One region of the Marinobacter shengliensis genome, then DNA from elsewhere that is predicted to be linked to it. Evidence: riboswitches for the same ligand, from Rfam matches in the RefSeq annotation. Region 1 holds a riboswitch; the other holds the start of a gene.
What was found. A riboswitch is a leader RNA that binds a small molecule or an ion and turns the genes downstream of it on or off. The one in region 1 is predicted to bind manganese.
Positions count from the first base shown of each region.

Region 1 (8,895 bases):
TCCGTCAGACCATGATATTCCTTGACGGTCCCTGTCAGTCGCAGGCGCTGGCCGGGCTTGCCCGCTGCCTGGCGTGTGTAGATGAACAGGGCTTCGGAGGTGGCCGGGTTCTGGTCCGTTTCAGCATCAGCCTGTTGCAGGTAGAAACCACCAAAACCACCTTTGTGGCGACTGTCCTGGGTGAGGATGCCTTCGACGGTGACGGTTTGCCCGACCAGGGGCGAAGCAGGGCCGCTGCCCTGAATGGCGTGGATGGCAGTGGCCGGCGCGCCGCACGCCTCGGCCACTGCCTGCGTCGGGACGCAGAGCGTGGTAGCCAGGCCGAGGGCGGCGTTGAGCAGAAGTCTGGAAAGTGTCGTCACCGGGCCAGTCTAGCAGAGACCGGCCACCGCTTTGAGTGCCCGTTCGCGCTTGCTTCCAAAGCCAAGCTGGTCCGGGTTGGCCAGTTCCAGCTGTTGCACCAGTGGGTCCGGGTGGCTGTTATCAAAGGTAATTCCGAGCCGGGACAGGACATAGGGCGCCAACGCTGCGCGGGTTTCGATGCTGAGGCAGCCCTGTTCCATACCGTAGTCGTTGGCAATGATCTGTTGCTGGGCTTCGGTCAGGCGCTGATCAGGTGCGATCTCCAGGGTGACCAGGCGTTGCCAGTCTTCATCTTGCTGCGCGGCGTGTCTGGATTTCTGCCGTAGTGCTTCCGGCTGGCCCTGAAAACGGCTCAGGGCGAAATCCCGGAATTCCCGGTTGGCATTGCACCAGGCCCGCACATGCCAGCTGTTACCCGTGCATACCAGTGAATGCGGCTCCAGCAGGCTGTCGGCGGCTTCCGGTCGGCTCAGGGACACGTAACTGGCCTTGAGTTGGCGGTGATAACGGGTAGCGTTAACCACAGCCCGCATGGTTTCCGGGGCGATGCGCCGGGACGGTTCCGGGATGACCGCATTGCCCGGCAGTCCAAGCTCCAGGTCAGAAAACGTGTCGCTCAGGCTCTGTTGCCGCGCAAGCAGGTCTTGATATTCGCTAACCTGGCCCCGTGTTACCACCGGTTTGAAACCGGCTGCCGGCACATAACCTTTCAGGTGCCGGTCGTAAACCAGGTTGCCGGGAGCCAGTTCCCGCAAGTAGGTGTTGATATCCTTTGATGCCTGCTGGCGACCAATGCCGAAACTGTGGCAGATGTGGTTAGTGGTCAGGCGTCCTTCCCACAAGGCGATGATTTCAATCAGTCGATAGCGAAGCAGTAAATCCCAGCGAATGGGCCAGTCCGTTTTCTTCATAACCAGGCGCTCACGGTCCGAGTAAGTAGCTTGATGTTTATGTTACCCGCTACGGCTATCAGGTTCTGTTACGGCCCATTAATGTAAAACATTGTCAAATACCGCGCCACTACTGGGTTCGAGGTCTCGGCAACTGCTTAGTGGAGTCGTCTGGCGATGGCTGGTTAAATACACACCAGCAGACAACCCATAACGTTGCTATCTTTTCTTTACTGTCACCCTGATGTAACCCAATACCCGGAGCCACTCATGACCCGAATGGTCACCTCCCTTTCGGCGCTGATCCTCAGCATTGTGTTGCTGGTCAGCGGCAATGCGTTTCTGATGACGCTGCTGGGTATTCGCCTGAGTATCGAAGAAGTCTCACCCAATGTCATTGGCTGGGTGCTGGTGTGCTATTCCATCGGTTTTGTCCTTGGCACCCTGTATGTCCACAAGATTATTGGCAGGGTAGGCCATATCCGCGCCTTTGCGGCATTTGCTGCTATGGCTGCCGTGGTGTCGCTGATGTATCCGATGGCGGTGTCGATGATTTTCTGGGCGGTCCTTCGGGTACTGTCTGGCTTCACCATCGCCGGTGTGTTGGTGGTGATTGAAAGCTGGTTCTCCAGCCGTGCCACTAACGCCAACCGGGGTGCGCTGTTTGCCGTTTACCAGATTGTTTTCTACTTGTCGGCCGCCGGCGGCCAGTTGATTGTCAACGTGGGTGACCCGGGCAGTTTCCTGCCGTTTTCGCTGGCGGCCATCCTGCTGACTCTCGCCCTGATTCCTCTGGCTCTCACTCGAATGGAAGCGCCGGCGATTGAGCAGGTGCACCGGATGTCGATCTTCAAACTCGGGCGGGAATCATTTTCCGGTGTCGCTGGCGCGCTGATCAGCGGCGTCATGATTGGCGGCTTCTATGCACTGGGGCCGGTATACGCCACGTTAGTGGGGCTGGACGTGGCCAGAACTTCGACCTTCATGGCCAGCGCCATCATTGCTGCCATGTTGTTGGCCTGGCCATTGGGCCGGGTGTGCGATCGATTTGACCGACGCCGGGTGATGTTCTGGGTGGCACTGATTGCTTCCGCTTCAGCCGTTGGGGTTGGCGTTTTCGGGGCGGCAAGCCTGGCGTTGCTCACTCTGTTGGTAGGACTTTTTACCGGTCTGTCGGCCACTCTGTACCCAATCGCGGTGGCCATCACCAACGACCGCATGGACAGCAACCGGATTGTCGCCGCCAGTGCCACGCTTTTGCTGAGCTACGGTATTGGCAGTGTGATCGGGCCGATCACCATGGCGGAGTTAATCAACATCATGGGGCCCTCCGGCCTGTTCTATGGCAACGCCGGCTTCCTGGTGTTGCTGGCAGTGATCACTAGCTACCGGATCAGCCACACCGACGACGTGCCGGTGGAGGAGCAGGAGCACTTTGTCCCGGCCATGCCGGAGGCGTCTCCGGTGCTTTCCGAGCTGGACCCGCGTAACACCGAGTTCCACGAATCTCCGGAAGTGGAGGAAATGCAGGAAGAGTTGCGTCAGGCTGGCTGACGCGCCTTTCGGTTTTCCCCAATTATATTTTCACCCTGATATCTGTTTTTATTTCAATGGTTAGCTTACTATTGGTGAATTTCCAATAAGGTAAGTGTTTTCTCGGTTTTCGGGGTGGCGTTTGCTTGTCCCATGCCGGATCACCATCAGGAGTGTTTAACCATGAGAGATCAATTCCCGTTTGCCGTTGCCCGGGTTACCCGCCGCTGGCGCAAGATGCTGGATGAGCGGTTGAAAGACTTGGGAGTCACGCAGGCTCGCTGGAGCACCATGGTGTATCTGCAGCAGGGTGGTGAAGGCCTTACCCAGCGCGAACTGGCCAGTCTGATGGCCATTGAAAATCCCACCCTGGTCAGGTTGCTTGATAGCCTGGAGCAGCAGGAGTTGATTGAGCGACGCCCCTGCCCGAACGATCGGCGCGCCCGCCGGTTGCATCTGACCAAGGCCGGTGCCGAGTTCATGGATGAGCTGTCCGAGCGTGCCGCTGTGTTGCGTGAAGAGATGCTGGAGGGCGTGACTGACAAGGAAATCGAATGCGCGCTCAAGGTGTTCCACAAAATTATGGATAATGCCGAGAAGCAGAAGTAACGCTTGATCGATAATTCTGTCGAGGGCCTGACCGCCCGTTACGGTGAACGCTGGCGCTGGCTGGCCGTTGCTACGGTTGTCCTTGGCACCATGGCCACGGTGCTCAGCGCCACGGTGGTGAATGTTGCGCTCCATGACATCATGATGGAGTTCGGCATTCGCCAGGGCCAGGTGCACTGGCTGGCCACCGGATTCATCGCCGCCATGACCACCACCATGCTGGCGTCCGCCTGGCTGCTGGACCGTTTTGGTGTGCGCCTGACCCTGGGTGTTGCCATGGCGGTGTTCACCGTCATATCCCTTGTCGGCGGCTTTGCCGAGTCTCCTGAACAGCTGATTGCCGCCAGAATAGGCCAGGGCGCCATGGCCGGGTTGATGCAACCCATGGGCATGTACCTGGTGTTCCGGATATTTCCGGCAGACAGGCGTGGTCAAGCCATGGGCATTTATGGCATGGGGGTGATTCTGGCACCGGCATTGGGCCCTGTGCTGGGTGGCTTTCTGGTGGACCAGTTCAACTGGCGCTATGTGATGTTTGCGCCGGCACCGGTCACCCTTCTGGGTGTCTGGATGGCCTGGCGGTTCCTGCCGCTGCCCCGCTCCCGCCCTGCGCCTTATCCCTTTGATCTGCCCGGTTTGTTACTGCTTGGGGCAACCATCGCCCTGACCCTCGATACCCTGACCCGAATGCAGGCCTGGCCAGGCCAGGAACTGCGAATCGTGATGCAATGGGCGTTGGCCCTTGGCCTTCTGTTCGCCTTTGTCTTTCGGGAACGCACGGCGAAGCATCCCCTGGTTAACCTGCTACTGTTGCGCCAACCGGTGTTTCTGTTCGCCACGCTGGGCGCCATGGCGCTTGGGCTGGCGCTGTTTGGCTCAACCTACCTGATTCCTCTGTTTGTGCAGACCACGCTGGGCTTCTCCGCGACGGAGGCGGGTCTGCTGATGCTGCCCGCCGGGGTGGTGCTGGGCATTGTTTTTCCACTGTCGGGCCGGCTGGCAGACAAGCGCAGCGCCCGCAGCCTGGTGCTGTTTGGAATCGCGGTGTTCGCCCTGTCTGCGGTCCTGTTTGCTCTGACCGGCCAGTACGCTGGGTTTGGCTGGCTGGTACTCTGGGCAGTGCTGGGCCGGATTGGGATTGGCTTTATGCTGCCGGCCCTGTCCACCGGTGCGCTGAATCCACTGCCCAAGGAACAGCTGGGCGCCGGGTCCAGCACCATCAATTTCGCCCGCCAACTCGGGGGTGCCCTGGGGGTAAATGTGGTGGCACTGACCATCGAGTTCGGTGAACACCAGGGCAGTGTGCCTACTGTGGCTGCGTTCGAGGCAGCCTGGTGGCTGGTAGCGGTGTTTGTGGCGTTGGCTGCCGTGCCGGTCTGGAAAATGCGGGTGTAAGGTGGCCAGTTGCCATTTCCGGCGGGATTCATTAGCATGTGGCCAACTTCGGGGGAGTAGCCTTCGCTTCTGGGTAACAGGAGCGGACGGTAGTCAACATACTTGGAGCTCATTCTCCATGGCTACCGTGTTCCGTGATTGATCGCGGAATTGGCAAGACCTGAGGCAGATCACCTCCACTGGGCGGAAGGTGAGCTGTCTCATGTCTGACGATTTCCGCCCTGAGGTCTCTTCGAATGGATGCGTTTCTCGCTTCAACCCTTGCTGTGGCCATTGCTGAAATTGGCGACAAAACCCAGCTCCTGTCTCTTTTCCTGGTTGCCCGATACGCAAAGCGTACCCCTATCATTCTTGGTATTCTGGTTGCGACCGTGCTCAATCACGCGCTCTCAGCGTGGCTGGGGGCCTGGGTGGCCAGCTGGATTCCGTCCCAGTCGCTGCCCTGGATTCTCGCAGTGAGCTTTGTCGCCATCGCCCTGTGGTTGCTGATACCGGATAAAGACGACAGTGCCGAATCTCGGTTTCTCGGCATGGGCGCCTTCTGGGCTACTACGGTAATGTTCTTCCTGGCGGAGATAGGTGATAAAACCCAAGTGGCTACGGTGGTCCTGGCGGCAAGGTATACGGAAACGTTATGGGTTATCATCGGCACGACGGTAGGCATGCTCCTGGCCAATATTCCGGTGATCCTGGCAGGGCGCTGGCTGATGGAGCGACTGCCGCTGGCGACGGCCAGGATCAGTGCCAGCGTATTGTTTGTGGTGCTGGCGGTGGTAACGGTCTGGACCACCCTGGTGAACTCCTGACACGGAACCGTGTCTTTCAGAGCAGAGGCCCGGAATGAATGTTTATGGGAACTGGTTGATATGTGGTTGAAAAAATGTGTCGCCGTTCTGGTGTGCCTGATGTTCCTGGCGTCAGCTGTCAATGCTGCGCAGAACCAAAAGCCGTCAGACACTGCAACGGTGGAAAACGATCGTTCGCCCCGGGTACCAACTTTCGCTCTTAACGGCGATCTGGCGGGGGAGCTGCAGGTTTTCACGACCCGCTATGAGGATACCTTTGCTGCTATTGGCCATGATGAGGCTCTGGGTTACCTGGAGTTGGTGAAGGCCAATCCGGGTGTTGACCCCTGGTTACCGGGAGACGGCACGACCATTACCCTGCCGCGTATGTATGTTCTGCCCGATGCACGCCGGGAAGGCATCGTGATTAACCTGGCCGAGTATCGGCTCTATTATTTCACCAACGATGGCGTTCAGGTGTATCCGGTGGGCATTGGGCGTGAAGAGAATCCGTCACCGCTAACCGACGCCGAGGTAACCATGCCACTGGAATCGCCTGCGTGGTATCCGCCGGCCAGTATCCGGGCATCCTATGAGGCCCGTGGAGAGTATCTGCCGCGTATGATCCCGCCCGGCCCGGATAATCCGCTTGGCACTCATGCCCTGATGTTAAGCGAGAAAGGCTATCTGATCCACGGAACCAATAAGCGTTTCGGTATCGGCTTGCCGGTCAGTGCCGGCTGTTTCCGTATGTACAACGAAGACATTTCCCGGTTTGTCTATCAGGTTCAGAAGGGCACGTCGGTCCAGATTATTCGCGAACCTGTCAAGCTTGGCTTGTCTGGCGGCGAGGTTTGGCTTGAAGTGCACCGGCCCCATGAAGATTACTCGCCCGAGGATCGCGAACAGCTATGGCGTGAAACACTGGAAAAACTGGAAGCCTTCCGCCAGCAACACCCGGACGTGGAAGTCCAGCGCCGGTCCATCGAGCTGGTGGTGGATCAGGCCGATGGCATTCCCACCATGGTCGGTGAGCGGCTGACCCGGGTGGCTTCTGATAAGGGGCAGACGGAAAGCAACCCGGAAGAGCCTGCAGAGCCGGAGCAAAAGCTGTACTTTTGACCCTGGCGCCAGGCTTTGCTGAAGTACCCGCTCCGCGACAACCAATAATAACCAAACGGCAGGAGTACTCATGAGTCGTACTATACTGATTACCGGAGCCAGTTCCGGACTGGGTGAAGGCATGGCCCGGGAGTTTGCTGCCCGGGGTGATCACCTAGCCCTGTGTGCCCGTCGTACCGAGCGGCTGGACCAGCTCCGGGCCGAGCTGGAGGGCACCTATCCGGGAGTGAAGATTAGTGTGCGGGCCCTGGATGTGAATGATCACGCACAAGTGGCCGAGGTTTTTCAGGCTTTCCGGGAGGAGTTTGGTCAGCTCGACAGGATCATCGTCAATGCCGGCATTGGCAAGGGGCAGCCGCTGGGCACCGGGCGCTTTGATGCCAACCGGCAGACCGCAGAAACCAATTTTGTTTCCGCCCTGGCTCAGATAGAAGCTGCCATGGAGATTTTCCGGGCACAGAACCATGGTCACCTGGTTGCCGTATCATCGGTAACGGCTGTTCGGGGGATGCCGGGCAACGTCACCACCTATGCGGCGACCAAGGCCGGATTGGCGGCACTTTGCGAGGGTTTGCGTGTCGAACTGAAAAAGCGCCGGTCTCCCATTCGCGTGACCACGCTCTATCCGGGGTATATCCGGACTGAGATCAACGAAAGGGTCAAGAACACACCTTTCATTGTGGACGCGAAGACCGGATGCCGGGCCATGGTCCGTGCCATTGAGTCCGGCAAGGCCGAACGTTTTGTGCCAGGTTGGCCCTGGACGCCCATTGGTTTCATACTGAGGCGACTGCCAGAGTCCGTACTGGCCCGAATATTCTGATCACTCTGCCTGGGAGATCGCCATGACGCCAAACCCGATGCAACGTCAGAACCTCCGCTTGCCCCTCTGGTCCCTGATTTTTTTCCTGGGAGGGCTGCTGGGACTGATCGGGGCTTCCTGGCAGGCAATTGCCCAGCAGGACACGCCGAGAACTGCACTGGTATTGACGGTCGAGGGTGCTATCGGCCCGGCCACAATGGATTATGTCACCCGTGGCATCAGACGGGCCGAGCAGGAGAATGCTGGCCTGGTCATTCTGGAAATGGATACGCCGGGTGGCCTGATGGATTCCATGCGGGAAATCATCAAAACCATCCTCGCCTCCGAGGTGCCGGTGGCAACCTACGTGTCACCCCAGGGCGCCCGCGCCGCCAGTGCCGGTACCTTCATCCTCTACGGCAGTCATATTGCGGCTATGGCGCCCGCCACCAACCTCGGTTCGGCAACGCCGGTTCAGATGGGCGGCCTGCCAGGCTCGCCAGAGCAAGAACCGGAGCAGCCCGCCGGGGACGACGAAGCTTCAGAGACCAGTGCCGACGACTCGGCCGCCGAACCACAGAAACGCCGGGGCGACACGGCGATGGAGCGTAAGGTTCTGGAGGATGCCGTCAGTTATATCCGTGGCTTGGCCGAGCGCCATGGTCGGAATGCCGACTGGGCGGAAGAGGCCGTCCGCGAAGCCGTCAACCTCGGCGCAACCGAGGCGCTGGAACTGAATGTTATCGATGTCGTGGCGCCTAACCTCCGCGAATTGCTGGAGGCCATTGATGGTCGCACCGTGCAGATGGCCACCGGCGAGCGGGAGCTGGTCACGGCGGACCTGGAACTGGTCCGTTCAGAACCGGATTGGCGAACCCGGTTACTGTCGGTGATCACCGATCCGAACGTCGCCTATTTCCTGATGATCATCGGTTTCTACGGCATTATCTTTGAACTGTCGAATCCCGGTGCCGTGTTCCCCGGGGTGATCGGTGCTATCTGTCTGATACTCGCGTTGTTTGCATTTCAGGTGTTGTCGGTGAATTACGCCGGCCTTGCCTTGATTCTGTTGGGGCTGGCGTTCATCGTGGGGGAAGCCTTCATGCCTAGTTTCGGCATTCTTGGTGTCGGTGGCATAGTCGCCTTTGTCACGGGATCGGTGATTCTGATGGATGGCAGCCACTCGGATATCTCATTGCCCACCGTTGGCGGCACGGCTGTTGTGGCGGGCGGGTTTATTCTCTGGACGGTTACCCGCTTCATCGGTTTGCGACGCCGTACGCCGGTCAGTGGCAGCGAACACATGGCTGAGGAAAAAGGCGTGGCACTGGACGACTTTGAATCTTCTTATGACGGCTACAAGGGCCATGTCCGAGTCAGTGGGGAGCGTTGGAAT
Region 1 covers NZ_AP028062.1:136,057-144,951, forward strand. The annotation lists gene QUE75_RS00570 (ExeM/NucH family extracellular endonuclease) at 1-362, opposite strand, end outside; gene QUE75_RS00575 (WYL domain-containing protein) at 372-1,274, opposite strand; gene QUE75_RS00580 (MFS transporter) at 1,524-2,807, shown strand; gene QUE75_RS00585 (MarR family transcriptional regulator) at 2,970-3,395, shown strand; gene QUE75_RS00590 (DHA2 family efflux MFS transporter permease subunit) at 3,399-4,790, shown strand; yybP-ykoY riboswitch at 4,837-4,942, shown strand; gene QUE75_RS00595 (TMEM165/GDT1 family protein) at 5,027-5,596, shown strand; gene QUE75_RS00600 (L,D-transpeptidase family protein) at 5,657-6,697, shown strand; gene QUE75_RS00605 (SDR family oxidoreductase) at 6,768-7,520, shown strand; gene QUE75_RS00610 (NfeD family protein) at 7,543-8,895, shown strand, end outside.

Region 2 (8,895 bases), on a different replicon from region 1:
CGCTAAAACAAAAGCGAACATTCGTACTGCGTCTTTAGATAATTGCTATGTTGCTGGGGAGGTTGGAATTGCTCAGTGTGTTTGTGATGTTTTCGCCGCGTTTTTGGCGCAGTTGGATTGGTGGGATGGCCGGTCTTGCTAACAAATTATGCATGGCCAGCAAGGCGTCGAGTGGCAAAAAAAGTCCGCTTTCCAATATGATTTGATTTCACAGTCGTTTGGTGGGATCACCCGGGCGGTGCCCATTATTTTGTTACCATAGCGTCCGTTTGATATCCCTTTAGGTATAGATCAAAAGACTGCCTCGGCTTTCCCGACCGCCATTCCACGCTCGCCAGGAACACTGCCATGCACCACGAACGACTTGACCATTGGCAACACGACCACATTTTTGGTCAGGACAAAAGACGCTCCGGTGAGGCCCGCACACTTGTTGTCGTAGGCCTCACGCTTGCGATGATGGTGTGGGAAATTCTGGCCGGCATAATTTATGGCTCAATGGCATTGTTGGCAGACGGGCTTCACATGGGGTCGCACGCAGTAGCGCTTGGTATTGCTGCATTCGCCTATGCCTACGCCAGGAAGAATGCAGGCAGCGCACGGTTCTCTTTTGGTACGGGTAAAGTTAATGCGCTTGGTGGTTTTACCGGCGCGATTCTACTGGCAGCCTTCGCCCTCTACATGGTCATCGAGAGCGTGGGACGGTTTATACAGCCAGTCCCCATTTCCTTTGACGGTGCGATTTTTGTTTCCATCATCGGCCTGGTGGTCAACGGCGTATCGGCCTGGATATTGGGGGGTGCAGAGCATGACCATGGACACAGTCACGGCCATGATCACGGGCATCACCACGACCATTCTCACCATGATCATAACCGCCGTGCCGCCTACTTTCATGTGCTTGCGGATGCTCTGACATCGGTTCTGGCCATTGTGGCACTGTTAGCCGGAAAATATGCTGGTTGGAATTGGATGGACCCTATGATGGGTATCATCGGTGCCATTCTGGTCACCCGTTGGTCCTGGCATCTGTTGAAAGACACTTCGAAAGTGCTCCTTGACGAACAGCATCAAGACCTGGAAAAAACTGTCAAACAGGCCGTCGAAAATAACGATGCAAAAGTCGGTGACCTGCACGTCTGGTCGATTGGTCCCAACATTCATGCTGCTATTGTTTCGGTGGTTTCGCACCAGCCCGAATCGCCTTCGGTCTACAAGGATCGCATTCAGGCCCAGTGTCGATCCCTGGTGCATGTAACGGTCGAATTACACCAATGCACCGAACACCACGCTTTCGCACCGGAAACTTGCTGAGCCTGCAATGAAGGCAGGGCAGTTTGCGATCCCTATGGATGATTGCTATATTCGCGCTTCGTTGGGGAGTAGCCTGCTTCCGAAGTTCGGAAGAGTTCGTATCAACATAATTGGCCATATGCCATGGTACGAACACCTCTCGGTTGGCGAGACCATCGATATATCCATGCCCAAGGTCGGGCGTGTGGATATATCGTGGACTCGAAATGCCCGACCGGAGCCAGTTAGATGAACCCGATTACCCTTCTTTTACTTGCCTTTGCCATGTCCACAGATGCCTTTGCCGCTGCAATTGGCAGAGGTGCGACGCTAAAAAGCCCTCGTCTTCCAGAAGCCTTTAAGATAGGTCTCATCTTCGGTTCAATAGAAGCCATTACACCATTGGTAGGATGGCTGATCGGAAAGTCAGCATCTGGTTATGTGGAAGCGTGGGATCACTGGATCGCGTTTGCGCTACTGATGATTCTCGGTCTTCATATGATTTATGAGGGTATGAAACCCGAGGAAGACGGCGTAGAAAAGCCGGCGGAAAAGTCCTTGCTCCGGACCTGCATTACCGCTTTCAGTACCAGTATTGACGCCATGGCGGTGGGCGTGAGCCTGGCATTTATCAACGTCAATATCTGGATTGCTGCGGCTTTAATCGGACTGGCAACAACCCTGATGGTGACTATTGGCATAATGCTGGGCCGCGCTATCGGAGCTGTGATGGGGCACCGAGCAGAAATATTCGGCGGTCTTACGCTGGTTGCGGTGGGCGCCTGGATATTATACGGCCACCTGTAAGTTTCGTTTCTGAGGCTCAGAGTCACTTAGGCCCGGCATTCAAACCGGCGAGCATCGGTGATTTCAGGTATTAAACTGTTGCCTTGACTTCATCGATGGCCTGCCGACCTGGCTGTAGAGGCCAGACAGAATCGTCGAGGAAATGTCCGGATGCGATTGATGCGTATGGGTGATTGCCATGTTAACTCCCACGGTTGACTACAATGATATTTGAAATATCCAGCAATCTTGAAATCAGTCCTGAAGTTGTCTCTGAGCTGTTTACGATGGAAGGGGTCAATAGGGAGCTAAGTCCTCTCATCCGCAGACGGCCCCCTCCGAGCGGTCAAACAAGGCAATCTCCGATTGGCCTACTGGTAGGGTGCTGTTTTCAAGCTGGATACTCCTGTTTGGTATCGTGCCTATCGATCGACACAAGTTCTTTTTCGCTAGCATCGATCGACAAGTGGGATTCGCGGAAGAATCCAGCTCGTTTTGCAATAGGTTGTGGCGCCATCATCGGAACATAGATCGATACGGGACGGCATGCAGGCTAACCGACACTGTCGAATTTCAATGCAGGTTGCCCATGTTCACCTTGTTACTGACACCGGTTTACCGGTTCATTTTCAAGCATCGCCATCAGGTTCTCAGGTCTGCTTATGGTCGATCTTTCGATGCACCGCGTGCTGATTAGCACGCACACTATTCCAGACCGCGTCATTCTTGAATTCCGCGGGATAACGTTGGTTGCTCATGGCACTCTCTGCTATGCTCTAATCATAGGCTAGAAGTTTCTAGTGGACCCGGGTAAGTCCACCCTTTACATTGCGCCTTCGGCTCCATTTCATGGGCGCGCATGCTGCAAACGTTAGTAACTTTCTCTTCCTTTTTAATTGGAACTTGGTATGAGGCATGCTGAAAGGCACAGGACAGAACGGATTGGCTGGCTCCGTGCTGCGGTTCTGGGCGCAAATGATGGAATTGTATCTACCGCTAGTCTGGTTCTTGGGGTTGCGGCGGCAGGGGCGGACTCGAAGGCTGTCTTGGTTGCTGGTGTTGCCGGTCTTGTTGCAGGCGCTATGTCGATGGCAGCGGGTGAGTATGTGTCAGTCAGCTCTCAATCTGATACGGAGCGGGCGGATCTTGCCAGAGAGAGTGGAGAGCTCGTTAGGGAGCCCGAACAAGAACAAGCGGAATTGGCTGAGATCTACGTAAGGCGAGGGTTGGATCCAGAGCTTGCAAGCACAGTAGCAATTCAGCTCATGAAGCATGATGCGCTTGGGGCTCACGCACGCGATGAACTTGGTATTTCAGAGGTATCGACGGCTCGCCCGATTCAGGCCGCGTTTGCGTCGGCAGGTACATTCTCGGTTGGCGCGGCACTTCCCCTGCTCATCGTTTTGTTGTTGCCGAGTCACATACTTATGTGGGCTGTTCCAAGCAGCTCTCTCTTGTTCCTTGCGTTGCTGGGCTCACTAGCAGCAAGAACGGGGGGCGCTCCCGTTCTTGTGGCTGCTTCTCGGGTAACTTTTTGGGGCGCCCTGGCAATGGCCCTGACTGCGGGGATCGGTGCCCTTTTTGGGGTGGCCATTTGATTTGCCTACAGTGCTTTGTATCGCCTAAGAAGGCGCTGCTGCCGGACATATTTTCCACTGCGCTCCAAATTTGCCGTAGAGCGCGGCGTTATTCCAAAACCTGAATGTTCGCTTTGCGACCCCTTCGGCCATTTCATGGTGTCAATCTCCGGCCACAATATGGTGGCATGACCAAGTGGTTTGAGCTGTGATCGCGAGTTATCCACAGAAATCGATGGATAAGTTGGCAAAAAAATACGGAAATCGTCGTTACAGCAAGGAGTTACATGGATGGTTAATTTATGATCAAACCAAGTTCAAAAGTACAGATCAAGGCAGCGACTAAAGGAGACTATTGGCTGTTCAGGATTGGCCTGTGCGTAGGATCGATAGCTCTGGTGCTTTCGCTGGTCAGCCAGTCTTTATTTGCTCCGATATTTCTGATGTTGGGTACAGGTTTGTGCCTCTACGGACAGAGGCACGGTGTAGCTTCGCTGGTCAATCATATGGACGGAAAGTATGGAGAGTTCGCTGGTTACCGAATTCTCAGGTGGACCCTCCGAGCCGTGTTGTACTGCGCCGCCTTGATTGTTGGCGCTATTTTTGGGCTCATTACAGCGGAAACGAGAGCTAACCGCCGCCACTCTGGAATAGCCGACATGGTTGAACCGAATGTAGATGCAATTTGGGAGAGCGATCCCGCCAGGTATTATGAAAAGCAGGCACCGGGTCCCTTTGACCGATAAACCGTGATCAGTGGCATCCATGCCTGATTAATCGTTATTCCCTTGTTTTTTGAGTTTGATAACCGCTTTAGGCCGGTTTCTAACCGAGGTCTGTTAACGGGTGGATGTCTTGAGTCTCTCCGTCCAACGACGGATACACAGAGGTACGGTTCCAGGTAGGCCAGGACGCTGGCCATGCCCCCCCTTCTACCACTTGTGAGGACGGGAGCCACTATTCGGCAGCTCCCTTAACCAATTTATGGTCGGCCGCTCCGGCCTCCCATTTTGCTTGCCACCCTACCCGCGCCCCGTGCAGCAGCCATACCTCCAGCTGCGGCTCCACCGACGCCGCGAGAGAAGCCCGTTGCACCTGCTGCTGTACCACCAGCAACGCCACCACCAGATATTCCTCTTAACATACCCGCCCCTGCGTAGGCCATGACGGACAACCAGACCATCGGTAGTAGCAGGATCGATGACGTAGCAACGGTGGAAATCAGCAACGAATTAGTTGCTTCATCAAACCATCCCGCCTGGGAGCCATACATATCGAGGATTCGGTTATCAAACCAGTAGGCAGCTGCCCAGATCGCATTGATGAACTCAAGGCTGAAATAGGTCAGGGCCAGCCCGAAAAATGAAACAAGACCGTAGTTACCAAACAGCATGACAAAAGGTGCCGCGAGAATAATCACCATCTGCAGCATCACCAAAATCATCGGGCCTGCAATCTTGAACATCTGGCGAATGGAGTTTGCCTGCAGAAACTCGTTTGCAGAGGTACCGACATTGGCGATATCGAAGATCTTGTCGAGAACCGAACGCCACTGTGACTGTTCAGCCTCGAAATTATTGCTCATATCGACGTCTGTGCTGGATTTCAGGTTCGCAGCGTTATTCTGCAGAACCAGCTTCAGGATCATGTCTTCTTTGAGCTCTTCGGTCACATTGGTCGTGGTAAAGACGTTGAAGCCCCATGTTTTCCAGTCGGCAAGAATATCGCCAGCTTCGTCCATAGGTATGTCATTGAGAAGTTTGTGTCTTAGCCCCAGGCTCGCATTGACGCCGCCCCCAAGACTTTCTTCACCCAGCCAGACTTCTTTACAGGAGGGGTTAGCACCGAATTCATTGACCTGATCGCTCTGGCGCATCACAGTTTGTCGAGTGAAGCCCTTATCCTCCATCCGGTGCATGTAAGCCGAGGGATGTTCGTAGTATTCGTCCAGGTAGCCCAGCAGGATGTGGCTTCCCATCCAGTCAATGTTCGCCCAGGGTGTCACGTTGGCCGGTAGCTCCGGCGTCGGTGGATTTTCCCGGAAACGCGCTATGGCCTTCTGGTAACACACCTCGTTGAATTGCTGTACTTCTTCCCGAAGCCGTTCGGACTGGATGCTGACGTTAGAAATCCGCATCAACATGTATTCGTAGTTATTCACGCACGTCATGCTCTTGATGGTGGTGTGCGTGATCGCTGTCGAAAGGAACTCCACAAAGCTCCAGGCCACCGGCTTGTGAACCTGCCAGCCGGAAAGGTCACTGAACGTGGAGTTGTAGGCCGGAGACACATTGTTTCCCGTCCCAGAGATATTGGACGGGGCGTTGCAGTCCGGTACGCCGAGTTCATAGCGCACGGTCGACAACTGTGTTGAGAAACCTTTATAAGGAAGCACGCACAACATCAGAACCAGGATCATTCCGAGCAATGTGGTTTCCATGCTTCTGATGGTTTGAGCGGCTTCGCCCGTCGAGTAGTTATCCTTGAAGTTAGAGATGATGGCGACGATGAACGGGACCAACGCCAGTCCGGAACCGACCAGCACGTCCCAGATCGCCTCATACATGTTCCACCCGAACATCAGGGTGTAAATTTCCAGCAGCGTATTGGCAACCATCCCTGTCAGCCCCCCAGACCCAATTGTTGAATCAAAACCAGTTCAATGAAGATCAGCAACAAAACAATCTTCCACCACTGCGAGCACATGTGCAGATAGTCCGCGTGCCGTTTACCCAGGATTTCCTCTGACTCTGAGCCGTTTGCACCTTGTCCTGCGCGAGTTGCCCAACGGGAAATGAGAGGCCAGCAGCCCACTAAAGCTGCGTACATGGCCATCCGATACCATTTCCATTCAGAAATCAGGTTCAGCGTGGATAACTCTTCAGCCGAGGTTTCGGTAAAGACGGAAATAACCATGCCAACCAGCATTAAAGCGATCAAACCGCCGACACTTATCAGTAAGAACTTCCGTGTCCTGTTCATTCAAGGCTGCCCCAGCGAGTTCAGGCCGGTTGGCTTTGCCCTCGAAGGCGCCCGTGTATTCTGGATTTCACGCTCTTCAGCACCAACGATGCGTTGAATGGTCAGTTTCGCAATGGCCTGACGGGTTTTGATTTCATTATCGAGTTGGTCGAGTTCAACCTGCAGATGATCAATTGCATCATTGACCACAGCTTTGGCCGACTGCAGATTGGACACATTGGGCTCTTTAACACCCGAACGAAGCATTTGTGTCAGTAACCTGCCCTGCTCGACCAGGCGGGTGTAAGCAATTTCACCGGCTAACTTCCGAATCATGGTTGGCTGGCTGTCCAGCGGTCGCTTTCGAATCGCCGAAATCACCGTGTCGTCAACCAATACTCCCGGTGGTGCAGACACTCTGTTCAGGTTCTGCCAGGTCATTGGCGTCACTCCGTTCACGAGGTCTTCCAGGTCGTTGTAGATACTGTCCGACATATCCCGGTGCTTGTAGGTCAGGCCTTTACCCGGCGTGGTTTCCAGTTTTTTACAGGTCTCACACGTTCGGATTTCAGTATCACCCACCACTTCCATAGCCCATGTGGCGGCGGCGACCGGACCACTCCAGTACTCCCAGAGCGGTGTCCCCTGACCGGCAGCCGGAGGGATACTGGCCGTGGTGCAGGGGTTACTCTGATCGAACAACACGTTGTACCCGACAATCACGACATCTCGCAGCGCATTGATGGGCGGCATTGCTACGCCCCCTTTCTTGACGCCGCAGATCCACTCCGCCCCTTCGTTACCCGCTTCCAGCCTATCAACTTCATCCTTGGTGGCTTTAGCATCACCACCTTTAGCCCCAATTTGGTAAGCCCACTCGGAAACCTGGGCATTCACTTTGAATTTCTCAAACGGAAAACCCTGATCGCCCATCATGACCGACGCCATTTCCTGACAGGAGGTCTCGGCCCACTCAAAGTCCATTTTTCCCTGCAAAATGCCCTGCTGAAGAAGGTCATACAGTGCCGGGTCCGCTCGCTGGATTGCCAGCGCGGGTAAGGATGCTACCGCTCCGGTGGCCGACTGGATGATGTTGTTCATCATGTTCTTGAAGCCATCGGTGATACCGTTTAACTGATTTGACACCGTAATCTTCGGATCAAACTTCCCGCACTCCATACCGAGATCCCAGCCTGAACCGAAACTGAGCACCGGAACGGTATGAACGGCCGTTGGAGGCCCTGACAGCATTCCGCCTCCGATTCGGTAATCAAACGCATTTTTCAATCGCGGTGAGCTGGTATCCAGCGCAAACGCTGGTGCCACCAGTGACACTGCCAGCGCAAAGCAAACCAAACGTTCTTTAGGGTTTTTCATACACCTATCCTTGTCGTAAACAGCTTACCTGGTGGCGGTCATCAACCACTGTGCCAAACGAGGGTCTGTCCAACCCGCTGGCAGCACTTGTAGGCTTTCCAGAAATTCCAAACGTAAGAACCATCCGAGCTGCGCTTACTAGGGCCCGGCATCGCGGACATGGGGAACTGGGCGCAGGAACTCTCGTTGTCCGGATAAAGCATCTGAAACACGCCCGTGTCCTTGTCGTTCTGATCCAAGGGGCCGGCGGGCCAGTAGCCATCTTCACTGGGCTGGCCAATTGAGAAATACAGGTGAGGTTCAAAAGTACGTGTAATGAAATGCATCGCCCGGAAGGACGTCAGAACCGCACTCTTCAACCCATCGGCCTGTGTCAGAAACCCCATTCTCGGGAAGATCGAGCCGTAGTTATTCGTCATCGTGCCGAGATTGTAGGCAGGTACGCCAACAGCCCAGGACTGCGGGTAGAAGAGTTCTGGCAGGTTCCACCGCCAGGCAATGGAGTCCAGGTTTGAAATGTAATACGGAAAAAAGGGAAACGACCGGCCGGAGCAGACCATACCAAACAGGCCGGTCGCCATCGCATTGTAGGCAATCAACGCGGGGTTTCCGTAGGCGTCGACGAGTTTAAAATCCAGGTTAACGTGGTCATTTTTGACCGCTTCGTTCGATTGTCCGCCTCGGACCTCAGTGACATTGTAATTCTCGACCCAGGAAATCATCGTTGTCACCCAGCTGCTATCCGACGTCCCCTGGCTGACTTGATTGATATCCTGGCTTTCTGTCCAGGGCTCACCATTTGCCCTGTCATAACTCTGAACCACCAGATCGGGGACAAAGTTTTTGACCTTGATGCTGGTGGTAAAAGTACAGATCGGCGGAACCACACAGCTCATCCAAA
Region 2 covers NZ_AP028063.1:63,053-71,947, forward strand. The annotation lists gene dmeF (CDF family Co(II)/Ni(II) efflux transporter DmeF) at 349-1,314, shown strand; yybP-ykoY riboswitch at 1,366-1,535, shown strand; gene QUE75_RS20005 (manganese efflux pump MntP) at 1,543-2,100, shown strand; gene QUE75_RS20010 (VIT1/CCC1 transporter family protein) at 2,988-3,677, shown strand; gene QUE75_RS20015 (hypothetical protein) at 3,959-4,402, shown strand; gene QUE75_RS20020 (conjugal transfer protein TraG N-terminal domain-containing protein) at 4,639-6,273, opposite strand; gene QUE75_RS20025 (hypothetical protein) at 6,279-6,638, opposite strand; gene QUE75_RS20030 (integrating conjugative element protein) at 6,639-7,994, opposite strand; gene QUE75_RS20035 (TIGR03756 family integrating conjugative element protein) at 8,036-8,895, opposite strand, start outside.
Region 2: it holds a riboswitch for manganese, as region 1 does, so the genes downstream of both, QUE75_RS20005 (manganese efflux pump MntP) here and QUE75_RS00595 (TMEM165/GDT1 family protein) in region 1, are expected to answer to the same signal.